Regions from separate parts of the Candidatus Alistipes pullistercoris genome, predicted to be linked through region 1. Evidence: riboswitches for the same ligand, from Rfam matches in the RefSeq annotation. Region 1 holds a riboswitch; the other holds the start of a gene.
The links. Region 1 has a riboswitch for cobalamin ahead of PGR91_RS11525 (ribonucleoside triphosphate reductase). Riboswitches for the same ligand answer to the same signal wherever they lie in the genome.
Positions count from the first base shown of each region.

Region 2: another riboswitch for cobalamin. It lies ahead of PGR91_RS12785 (threonine/serine ThrE exporter family protein); the one in region 1 lies ahead of PGR91_RS11525 (ribonucleoside triphosphate reductase).

Region 1 covers NZ_JAQDED010000009.1:82,867-88,355, reverse strand. The annotation lists gene PGR91_RS11540 (hypothetical protein) at 1-250, opposite strand, end outside; gene PGR91_RS11535 (DUF4251 domain-containing protein) at 515-1,066, shown strand; gene PGR91_RS11530 (anaerobic ribonucleoside-triphosphate reductase activating protein) at 1,149-1,781, opposite strand; gene PGR91_RS11525 (ribonucleoside triphosphate reductase) at 1,783-3,915, opposite strand; cobalamin riboswitch at 4,030-4,237, opposite strand; gene def (peptide deformylase) at 4,415-4,972, opposite strand; gene PGR91_RS11515 (diaminopimelate dehydrogenase) at 5,000-5,489, opposite strand, start outside.
Region 2 covers NZ_JAQDED010000012.1:39,318-44,806, forward strand. The annotation lists gene PGR91_RS12770 (FadR/GntR family transcriptional regulator) at 1-546, shown strand, start outside; gene PGR91_RS12775 (MFS transporter) at 592-1,776, shown strand; gene PGR91_RS12780 (methylated-DNA--[protein]-cysteine S-methyltransferase) at 1,784-2,317, shown strand; gene PGR91_RS12785 (threonine/serine ThrE exporter family protein) at 2,346-3,743, opposite strand; cobalamin riboswitch at 3,887-4,087, opposite strand; partial or broken gene PGR91_RS13620 (hypothetical protein) at 4,601-4,882, opposite strand; gene PGR91_RS12795 (ABC transporter permease) at 5,131-5,489, shown strand, end outside.

The DNA.
Region 1 (5,489 bases):
CGATCAGCTCGCGGTTGTCCGCCGCGGGCGGTTCCGCGTCGCGGGTCTGCGCGAACAACTGCCGCAGCAGCAGTTCGTCCTTCAGCGATTCGGCCATCCGCAGCAGGCTCTCCGCGATGTGCTCGCTGCGCTGCGGGTCGGCGTCCATCTTTTCCGAAATGATTTTCGAAACTTTGTCGACGAAAAGATCCCTTTCCGACAGTCCGATCGTGAGGATCAGTCGCATGATGTTGCTGTACAGTGCTTTCATCGTATCGTAATCACAGTGCAATATTACGTATAATTTGCCGGAAAATGCAAGATGTTTGCCAATTCCGCCGTAAATTTGTCATAACGAAGACCGCCGGCCGCACTTCGCGGGGCGAATCTCCTCCGCCGGGCGCAACGGGAACCGCCCCGGCATGACAATTGCTGGATAAGATGCAGATTGCGTAGATTTTATACGGTCCGTATACGGAGATCGGATCGCGCGGCGTTTTTTTAACAGAGGCATACCGAAATAATAATGCGTGTTATGAAAAAGATTGTTTTGATCGTTTTGTTGACGTTGCTGGGCGGCGGATTGTCCGCGCAGACGAATTCCCGCAAAGCGGCCCGACAGGTCGAGAAAGCGCGCCGGGCCGCGATGGACAGCGTGTTGCACCTTGGTGCGGTGCAGGCTTTGGAAAGCGGCGCTTTCGTAGTCGAAGCCGACCGGCTTATTTTCAAACGGGGGCGTACGGCCAGCGTCAGTTCGAATACGAATTTCGTTTCCCGCGACGGCGACGAGGCGTTCGTGCAGATAGCCTTCAATACGGTGCTGGCCGGGCCGAACGGCGTGGGCGGCATTACGGTGCGCGGAAACGTGTCGGACGTTACCGTCCGGACGGACAAAAAAGGATATCTCTACTACGGGATGAACGTTCAGGGGATCGGGATCTCCGCGCGGGTCGATATCATGCTGATTCCGGGCACCGACCGCGCCAGCGTGACCGTCGATCCGAATTACAGCAGCAACCGGATTACGATGGAAGGAAGGGTGCTTCCCGCTGTCGATTCGAGGGTCTTTAAGGGACGTTTTCACTAATAAAGGCGTTTCCGGAAAATCCGCCGCCCCGCGCCAGTCAGAAATCCTGATTGGCGCGGGGCGGCGTGCATGGTGCGGAATGTTACCGTTCCGGCGGGTAGTCCGACAGGATGCCGCTCGTATGGCGGAATTGCTGGAAAACGAGCGGGTCGCCGGCGAATCGGGCCGAAAGTTCTTCCCGGACGGCGTCGTCGTGGACGCCCGGAATCAGCGTCGTGCGGAACCGGTAGTCGATCCCGCTGTCGCGCAGCAGGTCGATCGACCGTTGCACGTTGTCCATCTGGCGGTCGGTGACGGCCGGATAGATTTTCGCGTAGTGTTCGCGGTCGGGGATCGTTTTGATATCCATGGCCACGCAGTCGACCAGTCCCATGTCGATCAGGGCGGACAATAGTTCCGTATTCGTCCCGTTGGTATCGAGCTTGATCCGGTATCCGAGTCCTTTGACTCTTTCCAGAAAGCCGGTCAGTCCGGGGTGCAGGGTCGGCTCGCCGCCGGTTACGACGACTCCTTCGATCCACTCCCTGCGCCGCCGCAGGTAGTCGAGAATGACCGTTTCGGACAGATCGGGTAGGTGATCGGTCAGCGAGGGGAGCACCAGCGACGGGTTGTGGCAGTAGTCGCACCGGAAATTGCATCCTTTGGTGAATACGACGGCCGAAAGTACTCCCTCCCAATCGATCAGACTCTGTTTGACAAAACCTCCGATTCGCATGTCAGATCGCTGTTTCGTGGACGATCCGGTGGTCGAACAGCTTGCGGTCGGCGAACTCCTCCCGTTTCCCGTCGTTCCACTGGCTTACCGGGCGCATGTATCCGACGATACGGCTGTATACTTCCGCCTTGCCGCCGCATTTGGGACAGATGAAATGTTCGCCGGACAGGTAGCCGTGCGAAGGACAGATGCTGAACGACGGCGACAGCGTGATGTAGGGCAGCCGGAACCGGCCGGTCACGCGGCGCACCATGTCTCGGGCGGCTGCGGGCGATACGGCGCTTTCGCCGGTGAAGACGTGGAACACCGTTCCCCCGGTGTACAACGCTTGTAGCGGATCCTGCATTTCGAGCGCTTCGTACAGGTCGTCGGTAAAGTTTACCGGCAGGTGGGTCGAATTGGTGTAGTAAGGCTTGGCGCCTTTCAGTAGTCGGTCGGCTTGGTTCGCCGTGATGATATCCGGATAACGCTTGGTATCGAGCATCGCGAACCGGTAGGCGGTGCTTTCGGCCGGAGTGGCTTCGAGGTTGTAGATATTGCCGGTTTCCTCCTGGAATACGGCCAGCGCGTCCCGCATGAAGCGCATCGTTTTTTGGGCGAATGCCGCGCCCTCTTCGGTGGCGATTCCGACGCCGAGGAAGTTCAGACAGCATTCGTTCATCCCGTTGATGCCGATCGTCGAGAAGTGGTTTTTCCAATAGCAGCCGAAACGGTCGTGGATGTGGCGCAGGTAGAATTTCGAATAGGGATAGAGTCCCTTTTCGGTGTAGCGCTCGATGACCTTGCGTTTGGTTTCGAGGCTTTCGCGGGCCAGCTCCATCAGGTGGCGCAGCCGTTCGAAAAACGACTTCTCGGACCCCGATTCGTAGCCGAGTCGCGGCAGGTTGATCGTCACGACGCCGACCGACCCGGTCAGCGGGTTCGACGCGAACAGTCCGCCGCCGCGCTTGATTAGTTCCCGTTTGTCGAGCCGCAGCCGGCAGCACATGCTGCGCACGTCGTCGGGTTTCATGTCCGAGTTGACGAAGTTCGAGAAGTAGGGGATGCCGTACTTGGCGGTCATCTGCCAGATGCCGTCGTAATCGGGATTTTCCCAATCGAAATCGGGCGTGATGTTGTAGGTCGGGATCGGGAACGAGAACAGGCTGCCCGCCGCGTCCCCTTCGTACATCACCTCGGCGAAGGCCTTGTTGAGCAGCGTCATTTCGGGCTGAAAATCGCCGTAGGTCTCCTCTTTTACTTCGCCGCCGCAAACCACCGGCTCGTTTTTCAGGAAGTCGGGGACGGTCAGATCCATCGTGATGTTCGTGAACGGAGTCTGGAAACCGACCCGCGTCGGAACGTTCAGGTTGAACAGGAATTCCTGCAAGCACTGTTTGACCTGCGCGTAGTCGAGCCCGTCGTAGCGGACGTAGGGCGCGAGGAAGGTGTCGAAATTCGAGAAGGCCTGCGCGCCGGCCGCTTCGCCCTGCATCGTGTAGAAGAAGTTGACGATCTGTCCGAGCGCTGTCCGCAGGTGCCGGGCCGGCGCGCTCTGCGCTTTGCCTTCGACTCCTTTGAACCCGGTCGTCAATAGGTCTTTCAGATCCCAGCCGACGCAGTAGACGCTCAGGAAGCCCAAGTCGTGGATGTGCATAGCTCCGCTTTTGTGCGCGTCGGCGACCTCTTCGGAATAGAGCCGGCCGAGCCAGTACTGCGAAGTAATCATCGTCGAAATGTGCTGGTTGAGGCCTTGCAGCGAGTAGGCCGAATTGGCGCTTTCCTTGACCCGCCAGTCGTCCTGCGACAGGTAGTCGTCCATCACGTCGAGGTTCGAAAACAGCTCTTTCGATTCGCGGAGCTGTTCGTGCTGCCGACGGTAGAGCATGTAGTTTTTCAGCAGCGCGAAATCGCCGCGACGGTACAGCGCCTGTTCGACGGCGTCCTGCACCTGTTCGACGTGCGGCGTCTGTTCGGCGCTGTTTTTTTCGAGCGAGGCCACCACTTCGCTGCACAGCCGGCGGGCTTCTTTGCGGTTCGGCACACCGGAGGCCCGCATGGCCTTGAAGATCGCCTGTTCGATTTTCTCCGGACTGAACGGGGCGATCTCGCCCGTCCGTTTTACGATTTGCCGTAAATGAGTCTGTCCATTCATCTTGTTTGAATTTTAAACAGTTAAACAATAAGATAAAATGGTAACTCCGGGAGGATAAAAGATATCGGGCCGCGTACGGAGGGCCCCGACATTCGATCGCTCTTCACCCGAAAGCTACAATGCAATTCATCCGGCAGGTCTTCTGACTTGTTCCGGGTCGCGCGCCTTCCCATCGGGTAAACCGACAGTGGCATTCGGGTTTGCGCGGCCTTTGGCAGGAACTTACAGCTACGGGGATAGTTCCCGACTTTCACGGGATTCCCTTTTGATCTCCTGCCGGGCGAGACGCCCGGCATCGAGAACCGAATGTTTTCACAAACATAGCGAATCGTTTCGACGGAAAACATTTTCGGCGGAATACTTATCAACAACTTATAAACCTATTCGATTAAACGGTTGGCTGTCATCGCCGAAAGCGACGAGGAAAGACGGTATGCAAAAAGGCCGCTCGCCCGAAACGGCGAACGGCCCTGAAAGAGATCCCGGAAACGGGCGGAAACTATTTTTTCACCAGTTTGCAGGGATAGTGCGCTTTGTATTTCCCTTTGGTCATCGCGGCCAGTTTGCTTTTCAGCAGAGTTCGGCGCAGCGGCGACACGTGGTCGATGAACAGTTTGCCGTCCAGGTGGTCGTACTCGTGCTGGATGACCCGCGCCGCGAAACCTTCGAACTCCTCGTCGTGCTCGACGAAATTTTCGTCCGCGTAGCGGATCCTGATCCGCGACGGCCTTTCGACCCGTTCGTTGATTCCCGGCAGGCTCAAACATCCTTCGTCGAACGGAACGGCGTCGCCGGAGCGTTCGTAGATGTGCGCGTTGATAAAGGCTTTTTTAAAACCGGCCAGGCTCGGATCCTTGTCGGCGTTCACCGAAGCGTCGACCACGAAGATCCGGATGTTGCGGCCCACCTGCGGGGCGGCCAGTCCGACTCCGTCGGCTTCGTACATGGTTTCCCACAGGTTTTCGAGAAATTTGTCCAGTTCCGGATAATCTTTGGCGATGTCTTCGGATTCTTTGCGCAAAACCGCCGAACCGTAAATATAAATCGGAAGTAACATATCGTTCGTTTGCTGTTTTTAATCCTGTTATACCAGATGCCGGATCAGTTCCGTCCGGTCTCCGGGAAGCAGGTCGATCATCGGGATTTCGATCAGCGTGTAGCATCCCGGTTTCTGCAACATAGAAGCCCGCGCCGAGGAGACCAGTATCTGGGCCGTAAGCGCCGGATTGTTGATCTTCATATTGAATTCGAACAGTTGGTTCTGCGTTTTGCCCGAAACGCCCTTGCGCGTCAGGTTGACGCCATGTCCCATGTCCAGCAGCGCGTCCACGCTCTGCACCCGCATCACGTGCGTCTCGTCGTGTACGAAATAGGCGTCTTTTTTGATCGCGTCGGCCACCTTGTCGAAATCGTAGCCCTCTTTCAGCTCGATGTAAACCATCCTCCGGTGAATGCCCGTCCCGGTCGGAATCGTCATCGACAACGCGGCTTTAACCCCGTCGATCGCCTTGACGGCTACGGTGTGACCCATGCTCATGCCGGGGCCGAAGTTCGTGTAAGTAATCCCTTTCGGG
Region 2 (5,489 bases), on a different contig from region 1:
CTGATGCGTATTTTCGGCATCGGCCGTTCGACGGTGCGCGAAGCTGTGAAGATACTGGTTAACATGGGGTTCCTGAAAGTGCAACAAGGAGCCGGGACGTTTGTCGAGAGCCGGGCGGCGGCGGACGACCCGATGGCGCAACGTCTCCGCCGTGCCGACATCCGCGACCTGGACGAAGTGCGGAGAATACTGGAGGTCGCCATCGTCGAGCGGGCTGCCGGACGGCGTACGGAGCAGGATATCGAAAAGATCGAAAGATTCCTTGCGGAACGCGGCGCGACGGCAGCGGCGGGGCGGTTGGAGGCGTGTATCGAAGCGGATATCCGGTTTCATGTCGCTTTGGCGGAAGCTACGCACAACGAGATTTTGTACGAACTCTACCGGTCGGCGACCATCCACCTGCAAAAAGGTTTCGAACACATTTACGTCGATACGGGCTATTTTCTCGCATCGCAGCCTACGCACGAACGGTTGGTACGGGATATAATCGCCCGGGATGCCCGGAAGGCGCTGCATACGATCGGCATTATCCTGAAAGAACCGTAACCCATGAATACGAACTCCTCCTGCGCGCGGCCGCTCCGTAATCCGATGAACCGGACAGTTTATCCGATCCTGTTGATGGTTTGCACCACTCATCTGCTCAACGACATGATGCAGTCCGTCATTCCGGCGGTCTATCCGCTTCTCAAAGAGAAATTCGGCTTTACATTCGCACAAATCGGCGTCATCACGCTGGTTTTTCAGATGACTTCGTCGCATTTGCAGCCTTTCGCCGGACGTCTGGCGGACCGTCATCCGAGGCCCTACTCGCTAGCCGTAGGGATGTGTTTCACGCTGGCCGGACTGCTCGCGCTGTCCGTAGCCCCCGGCTTTGTCTTTATTTTGGCGGCGGTCGGCCTGATCGGCTGCGGTTCGTCGGTTTTCCATCCCGAATCCTCGCGGGTAGCGCAGCTCGCCTCGGGCGGGCGCAAAGGACTGGCACAGTCGATCTTTCAGGTCGGCGGCAACGCGGGAAGCGCTATGGGGCCGTTGTTGGCGGCTTTGATCGTGATTCCGTTCGGTCAGGCTTCGATCGGCTGGTTCGCATTGGCCGCGCTGCTGGCTATTTTCATACTTATTAAGATCGGGAACTGGTACAAACGGCGGCTGGCCGTAGCGGCACGCAAGACCGTCGCAACGGCGGCGGCGCCGGCTCACGGACTTACGAAGCGAAAAATCCGGGCCGCGCTCATTATCCTGGGCGTATTGGTATTTTCGAAATATTTTTACATCGCCTGTATGACCAACTATTTCACGTTCTTTTTGATGGATAAATTTTCGATGTCGGTACAGAGGGCGCAGTACTGTCTTTTCGCATTTCTGGCGGCTTCGGCGGTCGGAACATTCTTCGGCGGGCCGCTGGGCGACCGCATCGGACGGAAATACGTGATCTGGGGTTCCATTCTGGGGGCCGCTCCCTTCACGCTGATGCTTCCCTATGCCAACCTGGCCTGCACCATCGTACTGGCGGTCGTGATCGGCCTTGTCATCTCGTCGGCGTTTTCGGCGATTCTGGTCTATGCGACCGACCTGATGCCGGGAAAGGTCGGCATGATCGCCGGAGTATTTTTCGGACTGATGTTCGGGCTGGGGGGACTCGGTTCCGCCTTTTTCGGCTGGCTGGCGGACAAAACCAGCATCGAGTATATTTTTCAGATCAGTACGTTGTTGCCTTTGCTGGGTGTAATAACGGGCTTTCTGCCTAATATCGAATCGAAGAAAACCAATAAATAAATCAGCGATGCAGTACACTTTTAAATACCGGTCGCCCCTCGGCGGGATCACGATCGCAGCCGACGACGAAGGCCTGACAGGGCTGTGGTTCGACGGGCAGAAATACTTTGCCGACACGCTGTCGGCCCGGCACGAAGAGAAAATGCTGCCGGTATTCGGGCAGGTCAGGGAATGGTTGGACTGTTATTTCGGCGGCGGCATCCCCGGTTTTACGCCGCCGGTGCACCTACAAGGTTCGCCGTTTCGGCTCGCCGTCTGGGACGTGCTGCGGCAAATCCCGTACGGGGAAACCGTCACTTACGGGGAGATCGCGCGGGAGATCGCCCGGCGACAGGGAGTACGGAACGTATCGGCGCAGGCCGTAGGCGGCGCCGTGGGGCACAATCCCGTCAGCATCGTCGTGCCCTGCCACCGCGTCGTCGGGAGCAACGGAAGCCTGACGGGTTATGCGGGCGGCATTACGCGGAAAGTGCGGCTTCTGAATCTCGAACGGGCGGAAATGTCGGGATTGTTCGTTCCGAAAAAAGGGACCGCATTGTAGGCGGCCGGCCGCTGTCGCGTCTTCTCGTTTAGCCGATGTCCGTCAGGTTGACGAACTTACCGTGCAGCCTGCGCCGCTCGATGAGCAGTTTCAACTGTTTTTGACGTTTGGGAGTGATCCAGCGGCGTGCAAAAATGTTCGGGATGGCCACGCCGATAGCGATGCAAAGGATCATAAGCGAGGCCTGGATGGCATTGTTCATCGCTACGGTGACTTCGCCCACCACGCCGCGCATATCGATGAAAGCAAACAGCGCCCGATACATCAGCACGCCCGGGATCATCGGGATGACGCTGGGAATCGATAGGCAATGGTGAGGGGTGTGGAACCAATGCACCGCCCGCGTTACGATGATGCTGATAAGGGCCGAGCCGACCAAAGAACCGATTACTGGACCCATGTCCAGTCCGATATTGTGGTTGCTCGGGCCAAGATTGACAAAGTTGCGGGAGCAAACGGCGATGACGCCTCCTACGGCCACCACCCAGAGCAACCGGCGCGGGATATTGAAGATCATCGAAAATCCTACGGCCGATATGGCGGCCGCTACGGCGAATTCGAAATAGGTGTGATGCGGCGTCATGCTCAGATCCTTCACGAAGTTGTCGATCCCGCAGACGTGGATGGCCAGCGCGATGCCGAACGACATGGCGACCACGATGAGCAATGTATTGACGGCCCGTGTGATACCCACCTGCACGTAGTTATCCAGCATGTCGCTTACAAAATTAATCAGCGGGACGCCGGGGACGATGAAAAGAGCGCAGGCCATCAGCGGATGCCACGGCGTATCGGAATGGAGAACGGCATGGAGCGGTCCGGGCAGTGCGAGCGTCGATATAAACGTGGAAACCCATGCCAGCAACGTTGAGACGAAGGCGGCGACGGCAATATTCATAAAGTGATTGGAACCCAGATCATTGAGCACCGCACGCAAGCGGAACCCCAGGATAGCGGCCACCGAAGCGTAGAAGAAGGCCGGCCAGTCGCAACCGAACTGGATGCAGAACCCGCCGCAGGCGAATCCCGCGCCGACGGCTACCTGCCAGGGGGTGTAGTTACGTTTGCGGGTACGGATTTTTTCCAGCTCCTCCTCGTATTTTTCCAGCGAATAGTCCTCGCGGATGGCTCTCCAGGAGAGTTTGCTGACGGCGGAAATAGCAGTCATGTTGATGCCGTGTTTTTCGCAACTCTGGAATTTGGAAAACGAATGTTCTTCGTCGCCCAGGTTTACCATCAGCATGTTGTAGTTGATGTAAATATGCAGGTGTTCGTCGGGCAGTCCCAGGTAGGCCGCCGTGCGTTTCATGTTGCGCATGATGCGGCTCGTGTCCGCCGCGCTTTCCATCAATAGCTTGCCCGTACGCAGCAGCAGGTCGAGCTTCCGGTGCAAAAGTTTTTCCGAATACTGTGATGTCTTTTCCATAACCGCCTCTCTTTACATCCGACAAACCGGCATTGCCGTGCCGGTGTTCAAAAGTTCCACTACGACGCTGACATACTTTCTCATCCGTATATTTCTCAAAACGAGGATAATTTTTTTCGCTATTTTTCTAAACCCACGAGCAAAAACAGCCTTTTACGAACGGCAGGTCTTCTGACTGACTCCCGCTTTGAAACCTTCCCGGCCCCTTTCGAAACCAGTGGTATCGTATGATCAAAGCGTAAACGGAGCTTCACAGCAGCGGGACTGTCCGGGATTTTCACCCGATTCCCTTTTAATCCGGACGACAGAAAAGCGCCCCCGGAACCGATTCCGAGGCAAAGATAAGTTTTTAAAATTAATTAAAATAGATCCGCCGCGATATTTTAGGGCAACCTGCGAACTTTTTCGGGCGAGAAAGGCAAATAAAAAACTCCCTTCGGGAAGAGCGTTTTTCGAGGTTTGCGCGCCGGGACGGTCGCCGGAAAAGGTCATTCGGATTTGCCGATATATTCTTTGACGACCTCCCCGAAGATTTTAAGTCCTTTCTCGATCCGGTCTCCGGGTATATTGGAATAATTGATCCTGAGGATATTCTCTTTATGCTCGTTCGGAAAAAAGAGCTGCCCGGAACGAAAGCTATTTTTTTTCGAGGCATTTGTTTAAAATTTCGCGCGCCGAAATCCCTGTCGGAAGTTCGATCCAGATAAATAGTCCGCCTTCGGGCCGAATGAATCTTATGTTCGCGGGGAAGTAACGTTCGATGGATCCGACCGCAACGTCCCTGCGCCTTTTGTACACTTCGACTATCTTTCCGATATGCCGGTCGATGTCGTACCGTTGTAGATACCGGACGATGGTCATCTGGGCCATCGTATTGCAGGTCGGTTCCCTGTTTGACCAACCAGGACGTACTTGCGGATAACGTTCTTGTCTCCGGCGATCCAGCCGATCCGGAATCCGGGGCAGAAAATTTTAGAAAAACGTCCCGTGCACGGGACGTTGCCGGTCGTGTCGAAAGACTTTACCGACGGCAAAGACGCTCCTTCGAATCTTAGCTCGCCGTACGGATTGTCTTCCTGTACCGCGACGCCGTATTTCGAGGGCAGTCCGGCCAGTTTCTTGCGTCTTTCCAGGCTCCACGTTTTTCCATCCGTTCATTTTCAATCCATCCGACTTCCGAGCAGGTTCTTAACACTCTTTTGCCCTCATCTGTAAAGGATTCATTCAACAGTGTCCATTAATTTTACACACCCGGATCGAACCACACAACATAAAATCCTGTATTACAAACATTAGCACATCGCGGCATTATTTTCGAACATTGCTGTATCGATTGAAAAAGCACTCCGCCGGATCCAAAGCGGAAAAATAAAAACCGACGACCAATATGAGGGATCTGAACATCGCCATACGCTCGCTCTTCAAAAGGGGACGGCATAACGTAACAAAAATCGTCTCGCTGAGTATCGGATTGGCCATCGGTCTGGTACTGATTGCCAAGATCTATTTCGAACAATCCTACGACTCGTTTTATCCGAATGCGGATAGGATCTATCGTTTGACGGGCTACACGAGCAACGAAAACGAGTCGAAGGTCAGCGAATCCGTTTCGGCAATCGTCGCTCCGACCATGAAAGAGGAAGTACCGGGCATCGAAGCCGCAACCCGGCTGACCCATATCGGCGGAGACAGGAACAAATTCATAACGTCCGATAAGCGGCGCTACTCGATCGGCGGCATCCTGAT